Regions from separate parts of the Streptomyces sp. NPDC059524 genome, predicted to be linked through region 1. Evidence: riboswitches for the same ligand, from Rfam matches in the RefSeq annotation. Region 1 holds a riboswitch; each other region holds the start of a gene.

What was found. Region 1 has a riboswitch for cyclic di-AMP ahead of ACFW9D_RS28680 (transglycosylase family protein). Riboswitches for the same ligand answer to the same signal wherever they lie in the genome.
Positions count from the first base shown of each region.
Region 2: another riboswitch for cyclic di-AMP. It lies ahead of ACFW9D_RS04700 (M23 family metallopeptidase); the one in region 1 lies ahead of ACFW9D_RS28680 (transglycosylase family protein).
Region 3: another riboswitch for cyclic di-AMP. It lies ahead of ACFW9D_RS29105 (C40 family peptidase); the one in region 1 lies ahead of ACFW9D_RS28680 (transglycosylase family protein).
Region 4: another riboswitch for cyclic di-AMP. It lies ahead of ACFW9D_RS13245 (LysM peptidoglycan-binding domain-containing M23 family metallopeptidase); the one in region 1 lies ahead of ACFW9D_RS28680 (transglycosylase family protein).

Region 1 is NZ_JBHYTK010000127.1:7,430-14,912, reverse strand. Features, by position in the region: gene ACFW9D_RS28700 (Ppx/GppA phosphatase family protein) at 85-1,029, opposite strand; gene ACFW9D_RS28695 (DUF501 domain-containing protein) at 1,026-1,562, opposite strand; gene ACFW9D_RS28690 (septum formation initiator family protein) at 1,632-2,120, opposite strand; gene eno (phosphopyruvate hydratase) at 2,218-3,498, opposite strand; gene ACFW9D_RS28680 (transglycosylase family protein) at 4,006-4,692, opposite strand; cyclic di-AMP (ydaO/yuaA leader) riboswitch at 4,697-4,905, opposite strand; gene ACFW9D_RS28675 (transglycosylase family protein) at 5,041-6,030, opposite strand; gene ACFW9D_RS28670 (PLP-dependent aminotransferase family protein) at 6,262-7,483, opposite strand, start outside.
Region 2 is NZ_JBHYTK010000010.1:27,961-35,443, reverse strand. Features, by position in the region: gene ACFW9D_RS04715 (DNA topoisomerase (ATP-hydrolyzing) subunit A) at 1-721, opposite strand, end outside; gene ACFW9D_RS04710 (pitrilysin family protein) at 1,054-2,409, shown strand; gene ACFW9D_RS04705 (M16 family metallopeptidase) at 2,427-3,794, shown strand; cyclic di-AMP (ydaO/yuaA leader) riboswitch at 4,100-4,264, shown strand; gene ACFW9D_RS04700 (M23 family metallopeptidase) at 4,277-5,068, shown strand; gene ACFW9D_RS04695 (GntR family transcriptional regulator) at 5,338-6,024, shown strand; gene ACFW9D_RS04690 (HPr family phosphocarrier protein) at 6,253-6,534, opposite strand; gene ACFW9D_RS04685 (GNAT family N-acetyltransferase) at 6,712-7,483, shown strand, end outside.
Region 3 is NZ_JBHYTK010000131.1:15,461-22,943, forward strand. Features, by position in the region: gene ACFW9D_RS29095 (peptidoglycan DD-metalloendopeptidase family protein) at 223-1,977, shown strand; gene pcrA (DNA helicase PcrA) at 2,006-4,573, opposite strand; cyclic di-AMP (ydaO/yuaA leader) riboswitch at 4,851-5,055, shown strand; gene ACFW9D_RS29105 (C40 family peptidase) at 5,063-6,262, shown strand; gene ACFW9D_RS29110 (tellurite resistance/C4-dicarboxylate transporter family protein) at 6,288-7,283, shown strand; gene ACFW9D_RS29115 (hypothetical protein) at 7,261-7,483, opposite strand, start outside.
Region 4 is NZ_JBHYTK010000036.1:7,719-15,201, reverse strand. Features, by position in the region: gene ispG (flavodoxin-dependent (E)-4-hydroxy-3-methylbut-2-enyl-diphosphate synthase) at 1-20, shown strand, start outside; gene dxs (1-deoxy-D-xylulose-5-phosphate synthase) at 54-1,943, shown strand; gene ACFW9D_RS13265 (aspartate aminotransferase family protein) at 1,940-3,325, shown strand; gene ACFW9D_RS13260 (helix-turn-helix domain-containing protein) at 3,456-4,082, shown strand; gene ACFW9D_RS13255 (DUF6126 family protein) at 4,093-4,257, shown strand; gene ACFW9D_RS13250 (tyrosine-protein phosphatase) at 4,267-5,064, opposite strand; cyclic di-AMP (ydaO/yuaA leader) riboswitch at 5,445-5,625, shown strand; gene ACFW9D_RS13245 (LysM peptidoglycan-binding domain-containing M23 family metallopeptidase) at 5,631-6,362, shown strand; gene ACFW9D_RS13240 (SGNH/GDSL hydrolase family protein) at 6,487-7,305, shown strand; gene ACFW9D_RS13235 (hypothetical protein) at 7,338-7,483, opposite strand, start outside.

The DNA of each region.
Region 1 (7,483 bases):
GTCGCGGCGCTCGTCCGAGCGCTCGGGAGAGACCCGGAACGCTCGGTCGAGCCCCTCGCGGAACGGGCCCGGTGCGGCCTGGGATCAGGCCACGCTCCAGGCGATACCGTCCAGAATGTCGTGTTCCGAGACGACGACCTCGCGGGCCCCGACATGCTCCATGATCAGCCGCAGCACGAGGGCGCCGGAGGCGATGACGTCGACCCGTCCCGGGTGGATGACCGGCTTCAGGGCGCGCTGGTCGTGCGTCGACGTCAGCAGCCAGTCGGTCAGCTCGGCGACCCGCTCGTAGGAGATCCGCGCGTGGTGGATCGCCGTCCAGTCGTACTCGCTCAGGCCGAGCGCCAGCGCGGCCACCGTCGTCACCGAACCGGCGAGGCCGACCAGCGTGCCCGCCTCGTCGATCGGGACCGTGCCCGCCACCAGGTCCAGGGCCGCCGCGATGTCCTCGCGGATCGCCTCGATCTGGGCCGGCGAGGGCGGGTCCGTCACCGTGCCGTCCGGGCCGACGAGATGACGCTCGGTCATCCGCACGCAGCCGATGTCCACGGAGCGCGCGCCGCGCACCGCGTCGTCGCCCACGACGAACTCGGTGGAGCCGCCGCCGATGTCCACGACCAGGTACGGCCGGTCCAGGTCGGCGCGGCCGGTGAGCTCCTTCGTCGCACCCGTGAAGGAGAGCTGCGCCTCCTCGTCACCGGTGATGACCTCGGGCTCGACGCCCAGGATGTCGACGACGCCCCGGACGAAGTCGTCCCGGTTCTCGGCGTCGCGCGAGGCGGAGGTCGCCACGAAGCGCAGCTTCTCGGCCCCGTGCTTCTTGATGATCCCGGCGTACTCGCGGCACGCGGCGAAGGTCCGCTCCAGCGCCTCGGGGGCGAGCCGGCCGGTGCGGTCGACACCCTGGCCGAGCCGCACGATCGTCATCCGGCGGTCCAGGTCGACGATCTCGCCCGTCTCCGGGTTCGCGTCCGCGACGAGCAGGCGGATCGAGTTCGTACCGCAGTCGATGGCGGCGACGCGGGTCACTTGGCGTCCTCCTGCTCGACGCACGGCGTCACGCAGGGGCCCTTGCGCCACCACTCGGGCAGCATCGCGATGGCCTCGTCGCCCAGCGGGTTCACGCCGGGGCCCGCGACCAGCGAGTGGCCGACGAGCACGTGCAGGCACTTCACGCGGTCGGGCATGCCGCCGGCGCTCGGGAAGCCCTCCAGGACCTCGATGGCGTCACGGCGCGCGATGTAGTCCTCGTGCGCGGCGCGGTACTTCTCCGCGAGCTCCGGATCGGTCTTGAGCCGCTCCGTCATCTCCTTCATCACGCCGTTGGCCTCGAGGGTGCCGATGGCGGACGCGGCGCGCGGGCACGTCAGGTAGTACGTCGTGGGGAACGGCGTGCCGTCCTCCAGGCGCGGGGCCGTCTCGACCACGTCCGGGTTGCCGCACGGGCAGCGGTGCGCGATGGCCCGCAGACCGCGCGGCGGGCGGCCCAGCTGCTCCTGGAACGCGTGGATGTCGGCGTCCGTGGGCGTGGTGGGCTCGGTCTGCGGCGGAGGCGTTTCCATGACTGTGTCGCGTCGTCTTTCGTCTGCGGGCTTACGGGTGTGCGGGATGACGGGTACGGGTCGGGGGCGTCAGCGGTCGGCCTTGTCGACGCCGTCCCAGACGTTCGAGTACCAGGGGCGGTCGGCCTCGCCCTGTTCGGCGCGGCCGGTGGTGGTGGAGCGCGGGTCGGGCACGATGTAGCCGGTCTCGCCGGGCAGCACCAGGTGCAGACGCTCGCGGATCCGCTGCTCCGCGTACGCGTCGTCCTGCCAGCGCGCCTTCTCGTCGCGCAGCCGGTCCACCCGCTCCTTCGCCTCCTGCTGCGTGCGCCGCAGGTCGGCGATCTCGCCGCGCTGGGACACGTACTGCCTTATCGGGTACGCGAGCGCGACGACCAGGGTGCACAGGACGAGGGCGAGCAGCGCCGCGCGGCCGGTGAGCCGGGAGCGGCGGGCCTGCCGCTTGTTCTGCGAGCGGTACACGCGCTCGGCGGTCTGCTCGCCGAGCGCCCGCAGGCGGGTGGCCGTGGAGAAGCGGGCCGAGTCGAACTGGCCCCTGTCGCGGAGCTTTCCCGGCATCGGATCTCCCGCCTCCCCTTGCCTTCACGTGCGTACGTCCCCGCACACGGTACGGGACCGAGTGCGGGGACGTACGTAACTACCGCGTCGGCGGCGGTCAGCCCTTGAAGCGCGGGAACGCGCTGCGGCCGGCGTACACCGCGGCGTCGTCGAGGATCTCCTCGATGCGCAGCAGCTGGTTGTACTTGGCGACGCGCTCGGAGCGGGCCGGGGCGCCGGTCTTGATCTGGCCGCAGTTGGTGGCGACGGCGAGGTCGGCGATGGTGACGTCCTCGGTCTCGCCGGAGCGGTGGGACATCATGCACTTGAAGCCGTTGCGCTGGGCGAGCTCGACGGCGTCCAGGGTCTCGGTGAGCGAACCGATCTGGTTCACCTTCACGAGCAGGGCGTTGGCCGAGTTCTCCTCGATGCCGCGGGCGAGGCGCTCCGGGTTGGTGACGAACAGGTCGTCACCGACGAGCTGGACCTTGTCGCCGAGCTTCGCGGTGATGACGTTCCAGCCGGCCCAGTCGTCCTCGAACAGCGGGTCCTCGATGGAGACGAGCGGGTAGGCCGCCACGAGCTCCTCGTAGTACTCCGTCATCTCGGCGGCGGAGCGCTCCTTGCCCTCGAAGAGGTACTTGCCGTCCTTGTAGAACTCGGAGGCGGCGACGTCGAGCGCGAGGGCGACCTGCTGGCCGGGGATGTAGCCGGCCTCCTTGATGGCCTCGAGGATGAGGTCGAGGGCCTCGCGGTTCGAGCCCAGGTTCGGGGCGAAGCCGCCCTCGTCGCCGAGGCCGGTGGCCAGACCCTTGCTCTTCAGGACCTTCTTGAGGGTGTGGTAGACCTCGGTGCCCCAGCGCAGCGCCTCGGAGAAGGACTCCGCGCCGATCGGGGCGATCATGAACTCCTGGATGTCGACGTTGGAGTCGGCGTGCGACCCACCGTTCAGGATGTTCATCATCGGGACGGGCAGCAGGTGCGCGTTCGGACCGCCGAGGTAGCGGAACAGCGGCAGGTCGCTGGCCTCGGAGGCGGCGTGGGCGACGGCGAGCGAGACGCCGAGGATGGCGTTGGCGCCGAGGGAGCCCTTGTTGTCGGTGGCGTCCAGGTCGAACATGGCCTGGTCGATCAGGCGCTGCTCGGTGGCGTCGTAGCCGACCAGCTCCGGGCCGATCTGCTCGATGACGGCGAGGACGGCCTTCTCGACACCCTTGCCCTGGTAGCGGTTCGGGTCACCGTCGCGAAGCTCGATGGCCTCGAACGCACCGGTGGAGGCGCCGGACGGAACAGCAGCACGGCCGGTGCTGCCGTCGTCGAGGCCGACCTCGACCTCGACCGTGGGGTTGCCTCGGGAGTCCAGGATTTCCCGGGCTACGACGACGTCGATGGACGGCACGAGCATCTCCTTCTGGGATGTGACGCGGGCTGTGCGGGGCCGCGGTGCGCGGTTCCGCATGGCTTGAGCCTAACCGCACGCGGGCCATCGGCCAGCCGACCGCCCGTCTCTTGGACTCCGCCGTGAGCGAAATGTTTCCGACGGGAACAAATACCGCCGGTGGTTCGCGGGTGAACGGTCCGTGGGGGGCGGTCGGGTTTCGTCGCGGGGTGCGGGCCGGTGGGGGCTGGTCGCGCAGTTCCCCGCGCCCCTGGAAGGCATGCGGCTTCGCCGCGCCTTCCCCAGACGAAAGGCGCCCGGCGCCTCTATCGGGGAGATGCGGCGCGCAGCGCCATGCATCTCAGGGGCGCGGGGAACTGCGCGACCAGCCCCCACCGGGCCCGCACTCGGCGAACGACGGGACCCCCCACCCCGGCGGCCGGGGCAGAGGGTCACGTGGCGAGCGGCCGGCACTCGGCGTCCGCCGATGCCGAGTGCGGGGGGGCGCTCCCCTATATAGGGGGCGGCTTACTTCAGGTGGAGCTGCTGACCCGGGTAGATCAGGTCGGCGTCCTGGACGATGTCGTCGTTCAGCTTGAAGAGCTTCTGCCAGGTCGTGTGGTGCGCCTCGGCGATCGCGCTGAGGGAGTCACCCTTCTTGACCTTGTACTCGCCGTCGCCCTTGGCGACCTTCTTGCCGGTCGGCGTGGTGACGGTCTTCTTCGGCGCGGCCTTCGGGGCCTGGCGCTCCTGCGAGCGGTTGGCCGGCTGCTCGGCCTTGCGCTCGGGCTGCGGCTGGGTCTGCTGCTGCTCGGCGGGGGCCGGGGCCGGGTTCGAGGTGGAGGCGCCGGACAGGCCGACACCGCAGGACGGCCAGGCGCCCTTGCCCTGGGAGGCGAGGACCTTCTCGGCGACGGAGATCTGCTGCGCCTTGGAGGCCTGGTCGGCGGTGGAGGCGTAGGCGGTGCCGCCGTACGCGGCCCACGTGGAGGCGGAGAACTGCAGACCGCCGTAGTAGCCGTTGCCGGTGTTGATCGACCAGTTGCCGCCGGACTCGCACTGGGCGACGGCGTCCCACTCGGAGGCGGTGGCGGCGGAGGCGCCGGTGGCACCCATCAGCGGAACGGCGACGGCGGCACCGGTGACACCGGCGAGCGTGGCGACACGGACGGCCTTGGACGGGCGGCGGTGCTTGCCCTTGCTGGAGAACAGCATGGAGAGATCCCCTCACCGACGCCTACGAGGTGAGCTGTCGGGTGCGGGCCAGTGAGTGCCCGGCCGCGCAACCTAGTGCGCGGCTTAACCCCAAGCCGTACCGGAGTATCGCTTTCCGGACGGCGCCTACCTTGGGTCCCCCGCTCCTGCCCACGGCGCTGACGCGTCGACTGTTCCCGTACGGAGGTTGGCAGGATTCGGCGTGACATCCGTCGGGGCCCGCTGTGGCGAGCGGTCAGACCGTACGCAGCCGATCCGGCGGTTTTCAAAGCGGATCAGGCCCTTTGAGACCCATCTCTCACTTTCGCCAAATCGGACATTCAGGCAGCAACCCGCCCTGAACTCCCGCTACTTTTCGCCCGATTCGAGCCCAAGATCCAGACTCTGACCAGGAAGGATGAGGTCGGGGTCGGAGCCGACCGCCTTCTTGTTGAGCTGGTACAGCTCGGTCCATCCGCCGTCCACGCCCTGGGAGTCGGCGATGTCCCACAGGTTGTCGCCGGCGCGCACCGTGTACGCGTCGCCGTCGCGCCGGTCGTCACGGGAGGCGTGACGGCCCTCTCCCGTACGGGAGTCGGCGGTGTCGTCGGAGGCGGCGCCGCCGCGGTGGCGGCCCGCGCCGGAGCCCTCGGAGGCAGGGTTGGAGGCGGACGGGGAGGCGTCCGGTGCGCCGGAGCCCTTCGGCCCGTCCGGGGAAGTGGAGGCATCGGAGCCGGACTTGTCCGATTCACCCCGCGCGTCACCTTCGTCCACCGCCGCGTCGCCGGAGGGCGAGGCAGTGGCGCCGCCGCTCGGCTCGTCGCCCACCTTGCCGTCGGACGCGTCACCCTTGGCGTTACCGGAGGTATCCCCGGAGGCGTCGTCTGACGGGGTGTCCGAATTGCCCCCGTCGTCGTGATTCTTCTCTCCCTTGTCGGCGTTCGCGTCCCCGCCGATCCCGAGGAGCCCGCCCGACGAACCGCCGAGGGCCGGCGGCGGCGTGCTCGCCCCCGGGTCGACCTCGGCCGAGCTGTCGCTCTTGGAGAGGCCCGCCGTGATGGAGCAGCTCGGCCAGGCGCCGGGCCCCTGGTCGTCGAGCACCTTCTCCGCGACGGATATCTGCTGCGAACGGCTCGCCTGGTCGGCGCTCGGCGCGAAGTCGAGGCCGCCGTACTGCTCCCACAGCTCCTGCGAGAACTGCAGCCCGCCGTAGTACCCGTTGCCCGCGTCGAGGCTCCACTGGCCGCCGCTCTCGCACTCGGCGAGCCGGTCCCAGGCCTGCGTGGTGGCGGCACTCGCGTTGGACGCGGCGAGCAGCGGGATCGCGATGGCGCTGCCGGCGACACCGGCGGCGACCACGAGAGCAGGAGCCTGACGAGGGCGACGGTGACGACCGTTCCCGGAGAGCATGCGGATGCCTTTCGCGAGACTGATGCTGCGCCCGCGACGGGTGTCGCGGGTGCGACGGACGGTGCCGACGCGGTGGGTTGTGAACGTAGCGGGACTCGAACGCTTGTCACAAGTCGATGCAGCGGAGATCACGTGAAAGTCACAGCTTTGACGGCCTGTCAGTTTTGTTCAGTCCGAACCTCATGCGGTGGGCGGCGGAACGTGGTGCCCGAAGGCCCCGCGGGCCACCGCGTCCCGGGCCGCGGCAAGCCGCTCCACCCCCTGAACCAGCAGCTCAGGAGCCAAGGTGAAAGGCAGTCGGACATGCCGCTCGAACGCCCCGCCGACCCCGAACCGTGGCCCCGCCGCCACCGTCACACCGTGGTCCGGGGCCACGGCCGCCAGCCGTGACGCGACCGGCTCCGGAAATCTCGCCCACAGCGTCAGACCGCCCGCGGGACACGGAACTTCGACCTCCGGAAGTCTCTCGCCGAGTTCCCGCACGAGCACCTCCCGCCGCGCCCGCAACTCCCCCAGCGCGTCCGCCCGCCGCGTCCGGCCCTCGTCGAGCAGCACGGCCGTCGCGAGCTGCTCCAGCACCGGCGTCCCGAGATCCGTCACCGGCCGGTTCCTGACCACCCGTTCGAGCAGCGCGGGCCGCGCCCGGATCCAGCCGATCCGCAGCCCGCCCCACACGCTCTTCGACACGGACCCGACGCTGACCGCGTCCGGTACGTGCGCCGCCAGCGGCTCCGCGCCCGCCACGTCCGGCGCACGGTCCAGCGCCAGATCGGCCATCGTCTCGTCGACCACCGTGAGACACCCCGGCCGCAGCTCGCGCCGCACCCCGGACGGCATGCACAGCCCCGTCGGATTGTGGAAGTCCGGCACCAGATAGGCCAGCGCCGCGCCCCGCGCCGCCGCGCGCAACTGCGGCACATCCCAGCCGGAAGCCGTCAGCCCGACCGGCACCAGCCGCGCCCGCGCCTCCGTGAACACCCGGATGGCGTGCGGATACGTCGGATGGTCGATCAGCACCCGGTCCCGCGGCGCCACCAGCGTCCGGGTCAGCAGCGCCAGCGCGTGCTGCGCCCCACTGGTCACCATGATCTGACCCGGCGTCGTCGGCAGCCCGCGCCGCCCGTACCAGTCCGCGACCGCCGCACGCAGCTCCCCCACCCCGTACGGGTCGTAGCCGTGCCGGCCGAAGTGGTGCGGCAGCCGCCGCAGCGCGCTCGCGAACGCGGCGTGCAGGATCTCGACCGGTGCCGCGGGCGCCGCGACCGACAGGTCGACCGCCCCCTCGTCCGTCCGCTCCGGCACCCGGCCCGACGCGTCGTCGGGCAGCCGCACCGTCGCCCTGGCCCGCGAACGGGTGGCCAGATACCCGTGCTCGGCCAGCGTCCGGTACGCGGCACCGACC
Region 2 (7,483 bases), on a different contig from region 1:
TGATGCCGGACAGGCCGACGACCTTGCCGCCCGTGGGCAGGTCCGGGCCGGGGACGAACCTCATGAGCGTGTCGAGGTCGGCGCCCGGGTGCTTGATCAAGTGGCGCGCGGCGGCGATCACTTCGCCCAGGTTGTGCGGCGGCATGTTCGTCGCCATGCCGACCGCAATGCCGGACGTGCCGTTCACCAGCAGGTTCGGGTACGCCGCCGGGAGGACGACGGGCTCCTGCTCCTGGCCGTCGTAGTTCGGCGTGAAGTCGACCGTGTTCTCTTCGATCGACTCGGTCATCAGCGACGCGGCCGGGTCCATGCGGCACTCCGTGTACCGCATGGCCGCCGGACGGTCGTCGTTGCCGAGCGAGCCGAAGTTCCCGTGACCGTCGACCAGGGGGACCCGCATCGAGAAGGGCTGGGCCAGGCGCACCAGGGCGTCGTAGATCGACGTGTCGCCGTGGGGGTGCAACTTACCCATGACCTCGCCGACGACACGGGCGCACTTCACGTAGCCGCGCTCGGGGCGCAGGCCCATCTCGTTCATCTGGTAGACGATCCGCCGGTGGACGGGCTTCAACCCGTCCCGCGCATCGGGCAGGGCACGCGAGTAGATGACCGAGTACGCGTACTCCAGGTAGGAGCCCTGCATTTCGTCGACCACGTCGATGTCGAGGATCTTCTCCTCGAAGTCGTCGGGCGGCGGGGTCTTCGTGCTGCGGCGGGCCATCGCTGCTGCGGCTCCTTCACCAACATGAACGGGTACATGAACGAGAACTGTCGCGGACCATTGTGGACCGCCCCACTGACAACACCGATCGCGACCCGTCCATACCGACGGGTCCGCGGCCGCCGCCGGGTGCTCGCACGCTACCCGTGCGGCGCGCCCGGCTCGACCCGCACCGTGGTTCCGGCCCGCTCCGCGCGGCGCTTCCCGCTCGCTCTCGGCGTAGCCCCGGCGGGAACTTCGCCAGGCGTCAGCACGCTTGCATACAGTGGCGGGACTGGTAGCAGTTCTGCGCGTTCACGCAGTTCTCCGCGATCGAAGGGACGTACATGCCCATGGGTCACACGGCCACGGCCGAGGCCGGCTCCGGCGGCCTGACAGCGACCGAGCACCGGCTGGCCAACGGCCTGCGCGTGGTGCTCTCCGAGGACCACCTGACCCCGGTCGCGGCGGTCTGCCTCTGGTACGACGTCGGCTCGCGCCACGAGGTCAAGGGCCGTACGGGCCTGGCTCACCTTTTCGAGCACCTGATGTTCCAGGGCTCGAAGCAGGTGCCGGGCAACGGCCACTTCGAGCTGGTCCAGGGCGCCGGCGGCTCCCTCAACGGCACGACGAGCTTCGAGCGGACGAACTACTTCGAGACCATGCCCGCGCACCAGCTGGAGCTCGCGCTCTGGCTGGAGGCCGACCGCATGGGCTCCCTGCTCACGGCCCTCGACGACGAGTCGATGGAGAACCAGCGGGACGTCGTGAAGAACGAGCGCCGCCAGCGCTACGACAACGTGCCCTACGGCACCGCGTTCGAGAAGCTGACCGCCCTCATGTACCCCGAGGGCCACCCGTACCACCACACGCCCATCGGCTCCATGGCCGACCTGGACGCGGCCACCCTGGAGGACGCGCGGAACTTCTTCCGCACCTACTACGCGCCGAACAACGCGGTGCTCTCCGTGGTCGGCGACATCGACCCGGAGCAGACGCTCGCCTGGGTGGAGAAGTACTTCGGTTCCATCCCGGGCCACGACGGCAAGGCCGCCCCGCGCGACGGCGCCCTGCCCGAGGTCATCGGCGAGCAGGTCCGCGAGGTCGTCGAGGAGGACGTGCCGGCCCGCGCCCTGATGGCGGCCTACCGGCTCCCCGAGGACGGCACGCGCGCGTGCGACGCCGCCGACCTCGCCCTCACCGTCCTCGGCGGCGGCGAGTCCTCGCGCCTCTACAACCGCCTGGTGCGCCGGGACCGCACCGCTGTGGCCGCCGGCTTCGGCCTGCTGCGCCTGGCCGGCGCTCCCTCCCTCGGCTGGCTGGACGTGAAGACGTCCGGCGACGTGGAGGTGCCCGTCATCGAGGCCGCCGTGGACGAGGAGCTCGCCCGGTTCGCCGAGGAGGGGCCCACCGCCGAGGAAATGGAGCGGGCGCAGGCCCAGTTGGAGCGCGAGTGGCTGGACCGGCTCGGCACCGTCGCGGGCCGCGCCGACGAGCTGTGCCGCTACGCCGTCCTCTTCGGCGACCCGCAGCTCGCCCTCACGGCCGTGCAGCGCGTCCTCGAGGTGAGCGCCGAGGAGGTCCAGGAGGTCGCCAAGGCCCGCCTGCGCCCCGACAACCGCTCGGTCCTCGTCTACGAGCCCACGGCGGCCGAGGACACCGACGAATCCGACGAGAGCGACCAGAGCGACGAGGAGGCGGGCCGGTGACCGAGCAGCTCGCGACCATGGACTTCCACCCCCGGCCGCAAGCGGGCGACGCCAAGCCGTGGGCCTTCCCGGCCCCGCAGCGCGGCGCGCTCGGCAACGGCCTCACGGTGCTGCGCTGCCATCGCCCCGGCCAGCAGGTCGTCGCCGTCGAGATCAACCTGGACGCACCGCTGGACGCCGAGCCCGAGGGTCTCGACGGCGTCGCCACGATCATGGCGCGCGCCTTCTCCGAGGGCACGGACAAGCACTCGGCGGAGGAGTTCGCGGCGGAACTGGAGCGCTGTGGCGCCACCTTGGACGCGCACGCCGACCACCCCGGCGTCCGCGTCTCCCTGGAGGTGCCCGTCTCCCGCCTCCCGAAGGCCCTCGGCCTGCTGGCGGACGCCCTGCGCGCCCCCGCCTTCGCCGACAGCGAGGTCGAGCGCCTGGTGCGCAACCGCCTGGACGAGATCCCGCACGAGAGCGCCAACCCGGCCCGCCGTGCCGCCAAGGAGCTCTCCAAGCAGCTGTTCCCCGCCACGTCGCGCATGTCGCGCCCGCGGCAGGGCAGCGAGGAGACCGTCGCCGGCATCGACGCGGCGGCCGTGCGCGCCTTCTACGAGCAGCACGTCCGCCCGGCCACCGCCACCGCCGTCGTGGTGGGCGACCTCTCGGGCGTCGACCTCGACACCCTCCTGAAGGACACGCTCGGCGCCTGGACCGGTGACACGACGCAGCCGCGCCCCGTCCCGCCGGTCACCGCCGACGACACCGGACGCGTCGTCATCGTCGACCGCCCCGGAGCCGTCCAGACGCAGCTGCTCATCGGCCGCATCGGCCCCGACAAGCACGACCGCGTGTGGGCCGCCCAGATCCTCGGCACGTACTGCCTGGGCGGCACGCTGACCTCCCGTCTGGACCGGGTGCTGCGCGAGGAGAAGGGCTACACCTACGGAGTGCGCTCCTTCGCCCAGGTGCTGCGCTCCACGGCGGACGGCACCGGGGCCGCGATGCTCGCCATCAGCGGTTCCGTCGACACGCCGAACACCGGACCGGCGCTCGACGACCTGTGGAAGGTGCTGCGCAAGCTGGCCGCCGAGGGACTGACGGACGCCGAACGGGACACGGCGGTGCAGAACTTGGTGGGTGTGGCCCCGCTGAAGTTCGAGACCGCGTCCGCCGTCGCGGGCACGCTCGCCGACCAGGACGAGCAGCAGCTGCCCGAGGACTTCCAGGCCCAGCTGTACCGCCAACTGGCCGCCACGGGCACCGTGGAGGCCACCGCGGCCGTCGTGAGCGCCTTCCCGGCGGACCGCCTGGTGACGATCCTCGTGGGCGACGCCGCGCAGATCGAGGAGCCCGTCAAGGCCCTCGGCATCGGCGAGGTGACGGTCGTCGCCGGCTGACGCCACCACATGACCGTCGTCGCCGGCCGACGACGCCACGCCAGGGCGGCACCGCCCGAAACGGGACGAAGCCCCGGAAGCCACACAGGCCTCCGGGGCTTCGTGGCGTCACTCACGTTTCCCGTGAACGCTGTTCGGTTCGCCCGACGCGCCACCGTGCGTCGCAAATGCCCGAATTGATGTAGAGGTTGCCTGTGTGCCCTGTGGCATGCGCTACAAAAGCCGGGATCCGTTTGTTGATTGAAAGATGTCCCGCTTAGCGTCGGTCCGGCTGTTCGCCACGTATGAGCCGCGCCCGCGGCCCCGGACAGTCATCGCCGAGTCCCCCACGGCGCGAGCCAGGGGAGCCGGGGACCCACCGCAGTCCCTGGGGTGAATCGGACGCTCTTCCCGTACGGGGAGGGGGCCCGTAGGAGACCTTCCTGCTCCGAACCCGTCAGCTAACCCGGTAGGCGAGAGGGAAGGAAAGGATCAGCCACTCCATGGCGTTCACCCGTGCCACCGGGAAGCATCGTCGTCCGAGCCGCCTCACGCGCACCACGGCGCAGGTCGCCGGCGTCGCGGCGCTCACCACGACCGGTGTCATCGGAGGCCTCGCCGCCCCCGCTCTCGCCGCCGACACCGCCGCGCCCGCCGACCAGAACGGTCTGACGCAGGCCATCGCGATCGGCGACACCCTGGCCGCCCAGATCGACGCCCAGGCGACCGCCCAGAAGAAGGCCGCCGAAGAGGCCGCCGCGCAGAAGAAGGCCGAGGCCGAGGCCAAGCGCCGCGCCGAGGAAGCCCGCCGTGAGGCCGCCGAGAAGGCGGCCAAGGAGCGCGAGGCCAAGGAGCGTGCCGCCCGCGCGGCCGAGCGCAAGCGCCTCAACACCTACGTGGCGCCCATCTCCGGCTCGTACGTCTCGACCGCCTACAAGGCGTCCAGCGGCCTGTGGTCCTCCGGCAGTCACACCGGCATCGACTTCCACGCCGCCAGCGGCACGACCGTCCACGCGGTCGGCTCGGGCACCGTCGTGGAGGCCGGCTGGGGCGGCGCCTACGGCAACAACATCGTGATCAAGATGAACGACGGCACGTACACCCAGTACGGCCACCTGTCGTCGATCGGTGTCTCCGTCGGCCAGAGCGTGACGCCCGGTCAGCAGATAGGCCTCTCCGGCGCCACCGGCAACGTGACCGGCCCGCACCTCCACTTCGAGGCCCGCACGACGCCCGAGTACGGCTCGGACATCGACCCCGTCGCGTACCTCCGCTCGCACGGCGTGGGCATCTGAGGCGTCCGACCCGACGCCCGCAGCACGCACCGCAGGAAAGCCCCGGCCGACCGCCGGGGCTTTCGCGTTCCCGCATCCCGCCGATCCCGCGCCCAGTCCCCGCTGTCCAAAAAATATCCCTCGATTCCAAGCTCCCGTCGGAAATTCGAGCGCGGTGGAATAGAGTCACTGGACGAGCGCGCGGAAATCGGTGCCGATCGCGCTTTTCAGGGGCGCCCGCTCTCCGTCATGCGCGGGGATCGGGCGGAGAGCAAGGCGGAGGTCGGGGCATGCGCATTCCCGCGCACTCGGTATGCACGGCGATCCGCGACGACATCGTCGCGGGCGTGTACGAGCGCGGCAGCAGACTCACCGAGGAACTGCTCGCGCGCCGCTACGGAGTCTCGCGCGTGCCGGTCCGTGAGGCGCTGCGCACCCTGGAGGCGGAGGGCTTCGTCGTCACGCGCAGGCACGCGGGCGCGTGCGTGGCCGAGCCCACCGAGCAGGAGGCGGCCGATCTCCTGGAGATCCGCATGCTCCTCGAACCGCTCGGCGCCGCCCGCGCCGCGCAGCGCCGCACGGACGCCCACCTCAAGGTGCTGCGGGGCCTGGTCAGGCTGGGGCAGGAGCGCTCGAAGGAAGGGGGCGGCGAGGATCTGCGGCCCCTGGGCGCCTGGTTCCACGAGACGCTCGCCCAGGCCTCCGCCAGCCCCGGCCTCATCACCCTGCTCACCCAGGTCCGGCACAAGATCGCGTGGATGTACGCGGTCGAGATCCCCGAGCGGCCCGTCGAGTCCTGGGCCGAGCACGGCGCGGTCGTCGACGCGGTGGCCCGTCGCGACGTCGAGCGCGCCCGCACCCTGACGGCCGCGCACATCGCACGCGAGGCGACCGTCCACCGGCTGCGCGTGCCCCGCGCGGGCGAGCGTGTGAGGACTTCGCAACATGCCGTCAACACGACCGGGCTCCACCATTAACACGGCCGCCGTATACAAAGACGTACGGCATTCATGGAATGGCCCGCCCGGAGTTTTCCCTGCCTGAATTCATTCAGGGAATTTCCGCGTCGGGTCTTTCGGTGATGAATTGCGCTCGCCGTCCCAGGTGTGGAAGCAGGAATACGTCCGGGAAATGCGGAACCGCGCGCCCCCGAAGGGAACGCGCGGTTCTGACGCCGAACGCCGTGGAGTCGGCGCTCAGCGATTTCAGACGGTCTCGGGAAGCTCGTCGAGGCCCTCGGCGACCAGCTTGGCCAGACGGTCGAGCGCGACGTCCGCACCCTCGGCGTCGGAGGCCAGGACGATCTCCTCGCCACCCTGGGCGCCCAGGCCCAGTACGGCGAGCATGGAGGCGGCGTTGACGGGGTTGCCGTCGGCCTTGGCGATGGTCACGGGGACGCCGGCCGCCGTGGCCGCGCGGACGAAGATGGAAGCGGGGCGGGCGTGAAGGCCCTCGGCCCAGCCGACGTTGACGCGGCGCTCAGCCATGTGATGCTGCCCTTCAGATGACTCAAGGTTGTCTAGACCATTCTAAGCACACCGGGCTGCGGACCCGGATCCCCCGGGCCGCAGCCCATCGGACCCCCTTAGCGTGCCCCCGGGCCGCCGGGCACGCGACCCGTACGACAGGCGCCACTTGTCGGCGGTCCGCCCTACTCTTGCCGCATGGAGACCCCGTCGGACCGGCACGCCTACCCCGCCCACTGGGAGGCCGACGTCGTGCTGCGCGACGGCGGCACCGCGCGGATCAGGCCCATCACCACCGACGACGCGGACCGGCTGACCAGCTTCTACGAGCAGGTGTCGGACGAGTCGAAGTACTACCGCTTCTTCGCCCCCTACCCCCGGCTGTCCGCCAAGGACGTCCACCGCTTCACCCATCACGACTACGTGGACCGGGTGGGACTCGCCGCCACCGTGGGCGGCGAGTTCATCGCGACGGTGCGCTACGACCGGATCGACACCCACGGCCGGCCCGCCTCCGCGCCCGCGGACGAGGCCGAGGTCGCCTTCCTCGTGCAGGACGCCCACCAGGGACGCGGCGTGGCCTCCGCCCTTCTGGAGCACATCGCGGCCGTCGCGCGCGAGCGCGGCATCCGCCGGTTCGCCGCCGAGGTGCTCCCCGCCAACACCAAGATGATCAAGGTCTTCACGGACGCCGGATACACTCAGAAGCGCAGCTTCGAGGACGGCGTCGTACGCCTCGAGTTCGACCTGGAGCCCACCGAGGCCTCCCTCGCCGTGCAGCGCGCCCGCGAGCAGCGCGCCGAGGCCCGCTCCGTCCACCGGCTCCTCGCCCCCGGCTCCGTCGCCGTGATCGGCGTCGGACGCACCGCGGGCGGAGTGGGCCGCAGCGTTCTGCACAACCTGAAGGAGGCCGGATTCACCGGCCCCCTCTACGCAGTCAACAAGGCCTACCCGGAAGGCCTCACCGAGG
Region 3 (7,483 bases), on a different contig from region 1:
AACTCGGCCAGAGCGGTACGTACCCGCACGTCCCGGGCTCCGGCCTTTTCGAACTCGTCTCGAACTCAGCGCCAAGCGCATGCCCGCAGTTCACCGAAACAACGCCGATTGCCCCTTTCCTGGAGCGGGGAAACCTGCCGAAGATTGTCGTGTGCTCGTACCGCCGGGTACAGTCGCCGCACTGCTCTGGCAGCCCCTGTCGTCGAGGCGAAAGAGAAGTTGGTGAACGACCGTCATCCGTCGGGGACCGCGCACGACGCGACCTACGACGGTTACTCCACGACCAGCTTCGCCACTGACCCGCTCTTCGGCGACCTGGCGGGCACGGACCCCTACGACACCGGCTCCTACGGCCACGTCCAGGACTCCGGACAGTGGTACGGAGCGGACGGGCAGCACCAGCAACAGCAGTACGCGCAGGCCGCGGACCCGTACGCGACGTCCTCGTACGAGACGCACGGGACGGGCGGTTACGACACCTCGGGGCTGTGGACCGACACCGGGTACGGGCAGCAGCAGACCGGGCAGTGGGACACGCAGTCCTATACCGGACACACGGGTTTTGACGGTACGTCAGAGTTCGGGACGCAGACCTTCGACGCCTCCGGGTTCCAGCACCCGGGCTACGACTCCACCTCGGCCGGCTTCCCGGCCGCGACGGCGGACTACACGGACTACGCGGCGACGACGTCCACGTTCGACGCCTCCGCCTATGAGACCTCCTCCTTCGAAACATCCTCGTTCGAGACGTCCTCGTTCGAGGCGCCGGGCTTCGACGCGGCGAACTTCGAGACCGGGAGCTTCCCCGGCGCCGGCCACGAGACCCCGGCGCACGGGACCGCCACGTTCGACGCCCCGGGCTTCGAGACCTCCGGCTTCGACTCCGCCGGTCTCGACTCGGCCGGTTTCGACCACTCGACCCTCCTCGGCACGACGTCCTACGACACCGGCGCCTACGACGCCACCGCCTGGAACTCGGCCGGCACCGAAACCCGGACCGCGCAGGCCGCCCCGTCCGCGCAGGACACGCTCCACGCCCACGTACCGGACCAGTACGTGCCCGAGGACGCCTACGACGCGGCCGACAGCCTGGCCACCTCCCCCGCTCCCGCCCCCGCCGACGCGGAGCAGGACGACGCGACGGACGCCGGGGACACCGCGGGCGGCGAGGAGCAACCGAACCCCTGGGAGCCGGAGTTGGCCCGGGCCGCGGCGCCGCGGAGCGCCCCGCGCGGCCGCGCGGCGGCCCGTCGCCGTACGCCCGCCAAGCGTTCCGCCCTGCTGACCGTCGCCGTGCCCTCGGTCTGCGCGATCGGTGTGGCGGGGGTCGCGGCCGCGTCCGTCGGCGGTCTCGGCGGCGAGGAGCCCAAGGAGACGAAGGCCGCCGCGGCGCCCGACGTCAAGACCGTGAAGCCCTCGGTGGCGAACAACAAGCTGGACACCCAGCTGCGCGGACTCTCCGCGGACGCGGGCGACTTCGCCGACCGGGCGAGCCGCACGCAGGAGCGCATCGACCTGAAGGCGAAGCAGGAGGCGGACCGCAAGAAGGCCGCCGAGGAGGCCGCCCGCAAGGAGGCGGCCCGCCCCAAGTTCGCCCTGCCGGTCTCGGCCCGCGGACTGTCCGCCTATTTCGGCCAGGCCGGCATCAACTGGATGTCCTCGCACACCGGCATCGACTTCCCCGTCTCGTACGTCCCCGTGATGGCGGCGACCGACGGCACCGTCCGCACCCAGTGGAACAGCGCGTACGGGAACATGGCGATCGTCACCGCCAAGGACGGCACCGAGACCTGGTACTGCCACCTGTCCCGGCACACGGTGCTGAGCGGGCCCGTGAAGGCGGGTGACGTCATCGCGACGTCCGGCGACTCCGGCAACTCGACCGGCCCGCACCTGCACTTCGAGGTGCACCCCGGTGGCGGCGCCGCGGTCGACCCGCTGCCGTGGCTGCGCAGCCACGGCCTCGACCCGACCTGACGGCCCCGTCCGGCCCCGCCCTGCCGGGTTACAGCTTCTCGACCGGCGCGTAGCGCAGCAGCAGCCGCTTCGGCTTCGGGTCGCCGAAGTCGATCGTCGCCTCCGCCTTGTCGCCCTGCCCGTTGACCCCCACGACCGTGCCCAGGCCGAACTGGTCGTGCGTGACGCGGTCGCCGACCGCGAGGGCCACGACCGGCTTGTCGCCCGCCCGCCCCCGGCTCGTGGCGAACGCGGGCGTCGTGCGCGAGCGCGACGACAGGGTCGACGACAGCGAGGCCGCGACACCGCTCTTGCCGAAGCCGCCGCCGGAGCCGCCGAAGCCACCGCGGCCGGCCGTCGCCGAAGGCGTCGCCGGACCCGTGCGCTTCCAGTCCAGGTGCGCGGCCGGGATCTCCTCCAGGAACCGCGACGGCGGGTTGTACGAGGGCTGGCCCCAGGCGCTGCGCATCGAGGAGCGGGTCAGATAGAGCCGCTCGCGGGCGCGCGTGATGCCGACGTAGGCGAGCCGGCGCTCCTCCTCCAGCTCCTTGGTCTGGCCGAGGGAGCGCATGTGCGGGAAGACGCCGTCCTCCAGGCCGGTCAGGAAGACCGTGGGGAACTCGAGGCCCTTCGCGGTGTGCAGGGTCATCAGTGTGATGACGCCGCTGCCGTCGTCGTCCTCGTCGGGGATCTGGTCGGAGTCGGCGACGAGCGCGACCCGCTCCAGGAAGTCCGAGAGCGTGCCGCCGGAGGCCTCGGTCTGCGCGCCCTCCTCCGCGGCCGCGTTCTCCTGCTCGAACTCCAGGGCCACGGCCGCGAGTTCCTGCAGGTTCTCGATGCGGGTCTCGTCCTGCGGGTCGGTGGAGGCCTGGAGCTCGGCGAGGTATCCGGTGCGCTCCAGGACGGCTTCGAGGACCGTCGCCGGGCCGGCGCCGGACTCGACGATCGTGCGCAGGTCCTCCATCAGCGTGTTGAACCGCTTCACCGCGTTCGTCGAGCGGGACGCCATCCCGTACGCCTCGTCGACCCGGCGCAGGGCCTGCGGGAAGGAGATCTTCTCGCGCTGGGAGAGGGCGTCGATCATGGCTTCGGCGCGGTCGCCGATGCCGCGCTTCGGCACGTTCAGGATCCGGCGCAGCGGGACGGAGTCCTCCGGGTTGGCGAGCACCCGCAGGTACGCGAGGACGTCCCGGACCTCCTTGCGCTCGTAGAAGCGGACGCCGCCGACGACCTTGTACGGGAGGCCGACGCGGATGAAGACCTCTTCGAAGACACGGGACTGCGCGTTCGTCCGGTAGAAGACGGCGACGTCGCCGGCCTTCGCGTCGCCCGCGTCGGTCAGCCGGTCGATCTCGTCGGCGACGAACTGGGCCTCGTCGTGCTCGGTGTCCGCGACGTAGCCGGTGATCTGGGCGCCCGCGCCCGCGTTCGTCCACAGGTTCTTGGGCCTGCGGGACTCGTTGCGCTCGATGACCGCGTTGGCCGCGGAGAGGATCGTCTGGGTGGAGCGGTAGTTCTGCTCCAGGAGGATCGTCGTCGCGTCCGGGTAGTCCTCCTCGAACTGGAGGATGTTGCGGATCGTGGCGCCGCGGAAGGCGTAGATCGACTGGTCGGCGTCACCCACGACGCACAGCTCGGCCGGGCCGGGGTCGTCCGCGCTCGGCGGCGCGTCCACGCCCGCCTCCACCTCCGCGTCGTGGGCGGCGGCGGTGCCGACCAGCTCACGGACCAGGGCGTACTGCGCGTGGTTCGTGTCCTGGTACTCGTCGACCAGGACGTGCCGGAAGCGGCGGTGGTAGTGCTCGGCGACGTCGGGGAAGGCGCGCAGCAGGTTGACCGTCGTCATGATCAGGTCGTCGAAGTCCAGCGCGTTCGCCTCGCGGAGGCGGGACTGGTACATCGCGTAGGCCTGGGCGAGGGTCTTCTCGAAGCCGTCGGCGGCCTGGGCGGCGAAGTCCTCCTCGTCGATCAGCTCGTTCTTCAGGTTGCTGATCTTGGCGCTGAAGGACTTCGGCGGGAACTTCTTCGGGTCGAGGTCCAGGTCGCGGCAGACCAGGGCCATGAGCCGCTTGCTGTCGGCCGCGTCGTAGATCGAGAAGGAGGACGTGAAGCCCAGCCGCTTGGACTCGCGGCGCAGGATGCGGACGCAGGCGCTGTGGAAGGTGGAGACCCACATCGCGTTCGCCCGCGGGCCCACCAGGGCCTCGACGCGCTCCTTCATCTCGCCCGCGGCCTTGTTCGTGAACGTGATCGCGAGGATCTGGCCGGGGTGCACGCCGCGCTGGGCGAGCAGGTACGCGATGCGGTGCGTGAGGACGCGGGTCTTGCCGGAGCCGGCGCCCGCGACGATGAGCAGGGGGGAGCCGCCGTGCACCACGGCCGCCCGCTGGTTCTCGTTCAGCCCCTCCAGGAGGGCCTCCGGGTCCAGGGCCGGGCGGGGCGCCCCGTCGCGGTAGTGCGTGTCCCGGTCCACGGGCGCGTCGAACTTCCCCCCGAACAGGTCGTCCGGAAGCGGCTCGGGGGCCCCGTCGTGCTCGGGGTCCTCGGGCGGCGGCGGGGGCTCCTCCGCAGGGGACTGGAGGCCGGCCAGGAAGCTGTCGTCAAAGAGGCTGCTCATCGCTCTCCGAGTCTAGGCCGCCCCACCGACAGCCCGCCGTCACCTTCACGGAGACGCTCCTCGCATTCACGGTGACACCCCTCGCACCACCCTTTGCGACGGCCCGGTAACCCAGCGCGACAGCAAAGGCCGTTCGGGGCCCGCGGCGTAGAGATCATGGAAATGGTCACGAAAATGTATCGGGCATATCGAACATCAACCTTCACAGCAGCAACACGAGTTGGCTACGGTGCTGCGCGGGCAGCCCGTCCCCCCGCCCGCGAACAACGCGGCGAGCGGGCAGCCCCCGCCGAGTTCCGTACGCCGAGAGGCAGGGAACCGGGGACCCACCGACCTTGGGGTGAATCGGTCAACAGTCCGGCGGCGCCGGATGGTTGGCCGTAGGGCAGCCTTCCGTACGACGTGCACCACCGCGCACCGAAGCGACGGTGTACGAGCCCGAACCCGACAGCTAACCCGGTAGGCGGATTACGGAAGGAGTCGCCTGCCTTGGCGTCGCACCGCAAGCCGCGTACCCGCTCCCGGATGACCGGCGGCACCCGTACGACCCCCGCGGTCGGCATCACGACCGCCGCCCTCACCTCCGTCGCGCTGCTCTCGCAGACGGCCCAGGCCGCGCCGGCCCAGCCCGCGAAGCCGAGCCTCGAAGAGGTGCAGAAGAAGGTCGACACGCTCTACCGCCAGGCCGAGGTGGCCACGCAGAAGTACAACGCGGCCCAGGAGCGGACCACCGGCAAGAAGAAGCAGGTCGATCATCTCCTCGACGACATCGCGCAGCGCACGGAGAAGATGAACACGGCCCGCGAGGAGCTCGGCCGGTTCGCCGCCGCGCAGTACCGCACGGGCGGGGTGAGCGACACGGCGACGATGTTCCTCGCGGAGAACCCCGAGGACTACTTCGCCCAGGACCAGCTGATGAGCCGGCTGACCTCCCGCCAGAAGAAGGCGGTCGACGACTACCAGGTGCAGCAGCGCGAGACGGCGAAGAAGCGCACCGAGGCGCAGGAGAGCCTGAAGCAGCTGACGACGTCGCAGACCGAGCTGAAGACGTCCAAGCAGACCGTCCAGTCGAAGCTCGCCGACGCCCGGAAGCTGCTGTCGGAGCTGACGGCCGAGGAGAAGGCGCGGCTGGCCGCGATCGAGCGGCAGAAGCAGGAGGCGGCCCGCAAGAAGGCCGCCGAGCTCGCCGCGAAGCAGAAGGCCGAGGAAGAGGCCAAGCGGAAGGCCGAGGAAGCCGCCCGCCAGGAGGAGGGCTCGGGCACCGGTTCCGGCACGACGGACCCGGGCACGGGCTCCGGTTCCGACTCGGGCTCGACGGACACCTCGTACGCCACGAAGGCCGCGAAGGCCCTCGCCTTCGCCAAGGCCCAGGAGGGCAAGCCGTACGTGTGGGGCGCGACGGGCCCGGACTCGTACGACTGCTCGGGGCTGACCGGGGCGGCCTGGAAGGCGGCCGGTGTCACGCTGCCGCGCACCACGTGGGACCAGGTGGAGTTCGGCACGACGGTCCCGCTGTCCGACATCCAGCCCGGTGACCTGGTCTTCTTCTACGACGACATCAGTCACGTCGGCATCTACAAGGGCGACGGCATCATGATCCACGCCCCGAAGCCGGGCGCGTACGTGCGCGAGGAGTCGATCTACTACGACGGCACCGCGTCGATCCACAGCGTGGTGCGCCCCGCCTGACGCCGCTCGCGGTTACGTTCGGGCGGTGGACCGCGACCGCCCGGACGTGCCCGGGACCCCCGACACCGCACCCGCCTCACCCTGGGCGACGATCCCGCCGGCCGCCGGCGCCGCCGTCATGGCCACCGGCATCGTCTCGATCGGCCTCCACCTGCTCGGGCAGGACGTGCTGTCGACGGTGTTCCTCGTGCTGGGCTCGGCGCTGTGGGGGCTGCTCGCGGTCGTGTTCCTCGCCCGCCTGTTCGGGGACCGGGGCCGCTGGGAGCGGGAGGCGGACACGCCCGCGGCGCTCACGGCGGTGGCCGCGACGTGTGTGCTCGGCACGCGGTACGCGCTGGCCGGGAGCCTCGGGTTCGCCGAGGTGCTGCTGGGGATCGCGGTGGTGGTGTGGCCGGTGCTGTTCGTGGCCGTGGTGCGGCACTGGCGGCCGAAGATGCCCGGCGCCGTCTTCATCACGTGCGTCGCGACGCAGGCCCTTGCGGTGCTCGGGGCGACGCTGAGCGCGTCGGCGCACGTGGCGTGGCTGGGCTACGCGGCGGTGGGGTTCTTCTGGTTCGGGCTCGTGGTCTACGCGGCGGCGTTCGTCCGCTTCGATCTGCGGCAGGTGCTGACCGGGGCCGGGGACCACTGGGTGGCGGGCGGCGCGCTCGCGATCTCGGCGCTCGCGGCGGCGCGGCTCGTGCTCGCGGGGCGGGCGGGTGACCTGTGGAACAACCAGGACACCGAGGTCCTGCGGTTCATGGCCGGGCTGCTGCTCACGCTCGATCTCAGCTGGTACGTCGTGCTGTGCGTGGGCGAGGTGGTGCGGCCCCGGCCGCACTACGACGTGCGGCGCTGGTCGACGGTGTTCCCGATGGGGATGACCGCGGTGGCGACGCTGATGGTCGCCACCGCCGTGGAGACGTCGTGGCTGGAGACGCCGGGGCGGGTGCTCGTGTGGATCGCGGTCGCGGTGTGGCTCGCGACGGCGACGGGAGCGGTCAGGTCGTCGGCGGCGCTCAGGTCCACAGGACGGCGATGAGGATGTTCGCCACGGTCAGCGCGCCGACCGTGAGGAACAGGGGCTTCTCCGCCTTCTCCTCGTCCCGCTTCACGTAGACGATGCCGAGGATGACGATCAGGATCGCGAGCTTCACGCCGATCTTGATGTTGTCGACGCTGTAGTCCTGGGCCTGGTTGAGGCCGACGAGGGCGACGCCGGTCACCAGCATCGTCAGCGCG
Region 4 (7,483 bases), on a different contig from region 1:
CCGACGTCACCGTGAGCTGAGGTCTTGAGTACGGACGGGAAGGGGGCTCGAGCGTGACGATTCTGGAGAACATCAGGGGACCGCGCGACCTGAAGGCGCTGAGCGAGGAGGAACTCGACGAACTGGCCGCAGAGATCAGGGAGTTCCTGATCCACGCGGTCGCGAGAACCGGCGGGCATCTGGGACCCAACCTGGGCGTGGTGGAGCTCACCGTCGCCCTGCACCGGGTCTTCGAGTCGCCCGTCGACAAACTCGTGTGGGACACCGGACACCAGAGTTACGTCCACAAGATCCTGACGGGCCGCAAGGACTTCTCCAAGCTGCGCGGCAAGGGCGGCCTGTCCGGCTACCCGTCCCGCGAGGAGTCCGAGCACGACATCGTCGAGAACTCGCACGCCTCGACCGCGCTCGGCTGGGCCGACGGCCTGGCCAAGGCGCGGCAGGTCCAGGGCGAGCACGGGCACGTCGTCGCCGTCATCGGTGACGGCGCGCTGACCGGCGGCATGGCCTGGGAGGCGCTGAACAACATCGCCGCCGCCAAGGACCGCCCGCTGATCATCGTCGTCAACGACAACGAGCGCTCCTACGCGCCCACCATCGGCGGCCTCGCCAACCACCTCGCGACCCTGCGGACCACCGACTCGTACGAGAAGGTCCTCGCCTGGGGCAAGGACGTGCTGCTGCGCACGCCCGTCGTCGGGCACACCGTGTACGAGTCGCTGCACGGCGCGAAGAAGGGCTTCAAGGACGCGTTCGCGCCGCAGGGCATGTTCGAGGACCTGGGCCTGAAGTACGTGGGGCCGATCGACGGGCACGACGTGGGCGCCGTCGAGTCCGCGCTGCGCCGCGCGAAGCGTTTCCACGGGCCGGTCCTCGTGCACTGCCTCACGGAGAAGGGCCGCGGCTACGAGCCGGCGCTCGCCGACGAGGCCGACCGCTTCCACACCGTCGGCGTCATGGACCCGCTGACCTGCGAACCGCTCGCCCCCTCCAACGGCCCGTCCTGGACCTCGGTGTTCGGCGACGAGATCGCCCGGATCGGCAAGGAGCGCGAGGACGTCGTCGCGATCACCGCGGCGATGCTGCACCCCGTCGGCCTGACCAAGTTCGCCGAGCAGTTCCCCGACCGGGTCTGGGACGTGGGCATCGCCGAGCAGCACGCCGCCGTCTCGGCCGCCGGGCTCGCCACGGGAGGGCTGCACCCCGTCGTCGCCGTCTACGCGACGTTCCTCAACCGGGCCTTCGACCAGGTCCTCATGGACGTGGCCCTGCACAAGTGCGGGGTGACGTTCGTGCTCGACCGGGCCGGTGTCACCGGTGTGGACGGCCCCTCGCACAACGGCATGTGGGACATGTCGATGCTCCAGGTCGTGCCCGGCCTCCGGATCGCCGCGCCGCGCGACGCCGACCAGCTGCGCGCCCAGCTGCGCGAGGCGGTCGCCGTGGACGACGCGCCGACCGTGCTGCGCTTCCCGAAGGAGTCGGTGGGCCCGTCGGTGCCGGCCGTCGACCGGATCGGCGGCCTCGACGTCCTGAGCCGGGACACGGAGGCGCGCGTGCTGCTCGTCTCCGTGGGCGTCATGGCGCCGGTCTGCCTCCAGACGGCGGACCTCCTCCGGGCGCGCGGCGTCGGCTGCACGGTCGTGGACCCGCGCTGGGTCAAGCCCGTCGATCCCGACCTCGCCCCGCTGGCGGCGGAGCACGACCTGGTCGCCGTCGTGGAGGACAACAGCCGCAGCGCGGGCGTCGGCGCGGCGATCGCGCTCGCGCTCGGGGACGCCGAGGTCGACGTGCCCGTACGGCGGTTCGGGATCCCCGAGCAGTTCCTGGCCCACGCCAAACGCGGCGAGGTGCTGGCCGACATCGGTCTGACCCCCGTCGAGATCGCGGGCCGGATCGGTACGAGTCTCGGCCTCAAGGCCGGCAAGGAGAACGACGCATGAGCAAGGAGTTCGACCTCGGCACGCTGCTCGCCGAGCGCGGCGCCGAACGGTACGAGCTGCACGCCAGGTACCTCAACCACCAGCTGCCGAAGATGCTCCACACCATCGGCTTCGACAAGGTCTACGAGCGGGCCGAGGGAGCGCACTTCTGGGACGCCGAGGGCCACGACTACCTGGACATGCTCGCCGGGTTCGGCGTCATGGGCCTCGGCCGCCACCACCCCGTGGTGCGCAAGGCGCTGCACGACGTGCTCGACGCCTCGCTCGCCGACCTCACCCGGTTCGACTGCCAGCCGCTGCCGGGGCTGCTGGCCGAGAAGCTGATCGCGCACAGCCCGCACCTGGACCGGGTGTTCTTCGGCAACAGCGGCACCGAGGCCGTCGAGACCGCCCTGAAGTTCGCCCGGTACGCGACCGGCAAGCCGCGCGTCCTGTACTGCGCGCACGCCTTCCACGGCCTGACGACGGGCTCCCTCTCGGTCAACGGGGAGGACGGCTTCCGCGACGGCTTCGCCCCGCTGCTGCCCGACACCGCCGTCCCGCTCGGCGATCTCGACGCCCTGGCCCGGGAGTTGAAGCAGGGGGACGTCGCCGCCCTCATCGTCGAGCCGATCCAGGGCAAGGGCGTGCACGAGGCGCCGCCCGGCTATCTGCGCGCCGCCCAGGAACTGCTGCACAAGCACAAGGCGCTGCTCATCGCCGACGAGGTGCAGACCGGCCTCGGCCGCACCGGCGACTTCTACGCGTACCAGCACGAGGACGGGGTCGAGCCGGACCTGGTGTGCGTCGCGAAGGCGCTGTCGGGCGGCTATGTGCCGGTCGGCGCGACGCTGGGCAAGGACTGGATCTTCAAGAAGGTCTACTCGTCCATGGACCGGGTCCTCGTCCACTCGGCGAGCTTCGGCTCCAACGCGCAGGCGATGGCCGCCGGGCTCGCCGTCCTGTCCGTCATGGAGGACGACCAGATCGTCGCGAACGCCCGCGCCATGGGCGGCCTGCTGTCCTCCCGGCTGGCCGCGCTGACCGACCGCTACGAGCTGCTCAGCGACGTGCGCGGGCGCGGCCTGATGATCGGCATCGAGTTCGGCCGGCCCAAGTCCCTGAAGCTGCGCAGCCGCTGGACCATGCTGCAGGCCGCCCGCAAGGGCCTGTTCGCGCAGATGGTCGTGGTGCCGCTGCTCCAGAAGCACCGGATCCTCACCCAGGTCTCCGGGGACCATCTGGAGGTCATCAAGCTGATCCCGCCGTTGGTCGTCGACGAGGCGGACGTCGAGCGGTTCGTCGAGGCGTTCACCGCCGTCATGGACGACGCGCACAGCGGGGGCGGGCTGATGTGGGACTTCAGCAAGACCCTGATCAAGCAGGCGGTGGCCAATCGGTGACCGGAGGCGGGTGACCGGGAGCAGGGACCGGCAGGGAGCGACGGGCGGCCGGTGACCGGAAACCGCGGGAAATTTTGCCTCTGAGGCAAGCAATTTGCCGGAGAGGCAGGCTTCTGGCTGAATCGTCAGCATGAGCCCTGCCTCCCCGGAGGGTACTCCGGAACCGCCGGAGCTGCCCGCCGTCGCACCCCAGTTGCGTGCCCTGCGCCGCCGCGCCTCCCTCACCCTGGAGGCCGCCGCCGGCTCCGCCGGTCTGTCCCCGGCCCATCTGTCCCGCCTGGAGACCGGGCAGCGCCAGCCCTCGCTGCCGATGCTGCTCGGACTCGCCCGGATCTACGGCACCACGGTCTCCGAGCTGCTCGGTGAGACCCCGGCCGACCGCGACGCCGTCGTCCGGTCCGCCGCCATGGAGCCCACCGAGGCCGGCGGCTGGACCTACTTCCAGGCCGGTTCCCCCGGCCGCGCCATGCAGTCGCTGCGCGTCCACGTCCCGTACGGGACCCAGGGCGACATCGTGCGGGTGCACCCGGGGGAGGAGTGGCTGTACGTCCTGGAGGGGCGGCTCAAGCTGCGCCTCGGCGACACCTCGTACCGCCTGGAGCCGGGCGACAGTGCCCACTTCGACTCGCTCACCCCGCACCGCATCGCCGCGGCGGACCGGTCCGGGGCTGAGCTGCTCTTCGTCCACACCCTGCTGCAGAGTCCGACCGCCGCCCTGTGCCTCGGCCCGGCGTCGGCTCCGATCCGAGAGGTCTGAGAGGCCCGACATGAGTGACGCGACCGAGCCCACCGACGCCCCCAAGCCCGCCGCCCGCAACATCGAGGACAAGATGCCGCGCGGCATCCTGGTGCGCGTCCTCCTCTACGTCTTCGCGGGGCACGCCTTCGCCGGGTTCATCTACCTGCTCTTCACCCTGGGCGCGAACCGGTAGCCGCAGCCGTCAGACGAGCAGGCGCTCGCGCAGCCGGTCCCGGTCGGCCGCGGTGAGCCCGAGACCCTCCGCGAAGTAGCGCTCCGTGCCGCCCCAGTGCTGCTCGATGGTCTCGAAGGCGGCGCGCAGGTACTCGGCGCGCGCGTCGAACAGCGGGCTGAGCAGCTCCATGACCTCGGGGGAGTAGGCGTCCGGGGACGTGGAGCTGCGGTGCACCTTGTAGCGGCGGTGCTTCGCGTTCGACTCCAGGTAGTCCGCCTCGATGGCCTCGCGCTCGACGCCGACCGCGAGCAGTGTCACGGCGATCGACAGACCGGCCCGGTCCTTGCCCGCCGCACAGTGCATCAGCGCGGGCACGCTGTCCTCGGCGACGGCGCGCAGCACCCGGCCGTGCTCGGCCGTGCGGTCCGTGATGATCGACCGGTACGAGTTGATCATGCGGTCCGCGGCGCGGCCCCCGGAGAGGAGCGACCGGAGCTGGTCCATGTCGCCGTCGCGGACCATCTTCCAGAACTCGGAGCCGTCCGCCGGGTCGGACAGCGGCAGGTTCACATTGCGCACGCCGGGCAGCGCGACGTCCGCGCCCTCCAGCTTCTGGTCCGCCGCGTTGCGGAAGTCGAAGATCGTGTGCAGGCCGAGCCCGGAGAGGAACGCCGCGTCCTCGGCCGTGGCGTGGGCGAGGTGTCCGCTGCGGAAAAGCACGCCGGGGCGCACGCGCCGGCCGTCCACGGTGGGGAGGCCGCCCACGTCGCGGAAGTTGCGCACTCCGGTCAGCTCGGGCTCGGTGGACGGGGCGTGCTGCGTCACGGGTGCTCCTCCCGGTCGGGTCACCGGCGCTGCTCGCCGGCGGGCGCGCTCCCGACGATACGACATGGATTTAGAGGGCAACCATGTGTCCGTTTTGGCCTATACGTCATTAACTGTCCGCAGATTTGCGGACGTTGTCGCCCGTCGCGTGAGCAGCGTCATATCCGTGACGGTCCGTGGCGGATCTTCCGGACGGCTTTCCCGGGAATTCCTTAGGGTAAGGCGCCGGTAAAGCGGGCGGGATAGACGCAGGGTGACGCAGGAAAGGCGTGAACGATCAAGAAAAGGCAGGTCAGAGGGAATTCGGAACTTGTCGCTTCGTTTCCTGCTGCCCTACGGTCACGTCTCATTCCGGTCGGAACGCCTAGTCCTGCCGCCGCCCGGATTCCTCACTACGACCCGTGACGGCAGGAGCGGGGGACCCACAGGCAAGAACGCCGCCCGGGAATTCCCCACAGCGGCTCGGGGTGAAGTCGTGTCCCTGTCAGGAATGGCAAGGGTGCGGCCGGACATCTCCCGTCCGAACCCGACAGCTCACCTCGCAGGCGACGGAGAGGAATCTCGTCATGCCCGCACAGGGTAAGCACCGCCGCCCGAAGTCCTTCCGTCTCGGCCGCGCCGCCGCCGTCGCCACCGTCGGTGGTGCCGCGCTCGCGCTGCCGCTGATCGGCGCCACCGGTGCGCAGGCCGCCACCGCCCAGACCTACACGGTCAAGGCCGGCGACACGCTCTCCAAGATCGCCAAGGCGGAGAACGTCGAGGGCGGCTGGAAGAAGCTCTACGCGGACAACAAGTCCGTGATCGGCTCCGACGCCGGCCTGATCAAGCCCGGCGAGAAGCTCACCCTCGGCGGCGCCGCGAAGACCACGGCCACCCAGGCGAGCACCTCCACCGCCGCCTACGTGAAGCCGGTCGACGCCACCGAGGGCACGCCGTACCACCAGAACGGCAGCATGTGGTCCAGCGGCTACCACACCGGCACCGACTTCGTCGTGCCCACCGGCACCCCGATCAAGGCCATCGCCGCGGGCACCGTCGTCTCCGCCGGCAACGGCGGCGCGTACGGCAACCAGGTCGTCATCCAGCACGCCGACGGCCACTACTCGCAGTACGCCCACCTGTCGCAGCTCGGCGTCTCGGCCGGCCAGGCCGTCTCCGCCGGCACGCAGATCGGCCTCTCCGGCGCGACCGGCAACGTGACCGGCCCGCACCTGCACTTCGAGATCCGCACCACCCCGAACTACGGCTCGGACGTCGACCCGGTCGCGTACCTGCGCGCGCACGGCGTCTCCATCTGACCCACGCGCATGATCCACACTCGGCGCCCGGATATTCCCCGGGCGCCGAGTGCTGTATCTCACCACTCGTCAACCCCTGGCTACGGTCGCGTAGGTCACAGGTCAGGGTGAAGGATGTGTGGTCGTGGCAAACGAATCGAGATCACTCAGCGGCGGCACGATTCGGTCCTATGCGGCGGTGGGGGACAGCTTCACCGAAGGCGTCGGGGACCCCGGGCCCGACGGCAGCTTCGTGGGCTGGGCCGACCGGCTCGCCGTCCTCCTCGACGACCGGGTCCCCGAGGACACGTTCCAGTACGCGAACCTGGCCGTGCGCGGCAAGCTCATCGACCAGATCGTCGAGCACCAGCTCCCCAAGGCCCTGGAGCTCGCCCCCGACCTGGTGAGCCTGGTCGCCGGCGGCAACGACATCATCCGTCCCGGCACCGACCCGGACGACGTGGCCGAGCGCTTCGAGAAGGCCGTGGCCCGGCTTTCCGAGGCCGCCGGGACCGTCCTCGTCGCCACCGGCTTCGACACCCGCGACGTGGCCGTCCTCAAGCATCTGCGCGGCAAGATCGCCACGTACAACATGCACGTGCGCGCCATCGCCGACCGGTACGGCTGCCCGGTGCTCGACCTGTGGTCCCTGCGCTCCGTGCAGGACCGCCGGGCCTGGGACGACGACCGGCTGCACCTCTCGCCCGAGGGGCACACCCGCGTCGCCCTGCGCGCCGGGCAGGTCCTCGGCGTGGACGTGCCCGCCGACCCCGAGCAGGCCTGGCCCCCGCTGCCGCCCCGCGGCACCTTCGAGGTGCGGCGCGACGACATCCACTGGGCCCGCGAGTTCCTCGTGCCCTGGATCGGCCGCCGTCTGCGCGGCGAGTCCTCCGGCGATCGCGTCGAGGCCAAGGGCATCCTCGACCCGCACGCCATCAAGGCCCACCTGGAGTCGGCTTCCTGACCCTGCGAGGTCCCGGACCTCTGCCGGCCGGGTCAGCGCGCCCGGCGTCGCGCCGCGACGGCGAGCAGCACGACGGGTGCCATGGCGACCAGCCGGCAGAGGTCCGAGACGAACCACGGTGCGCCGAGGGCTCGGGGGAGCCAGAGCAGGAAGAAAGCCCAGCCGAGCATGAACGGCA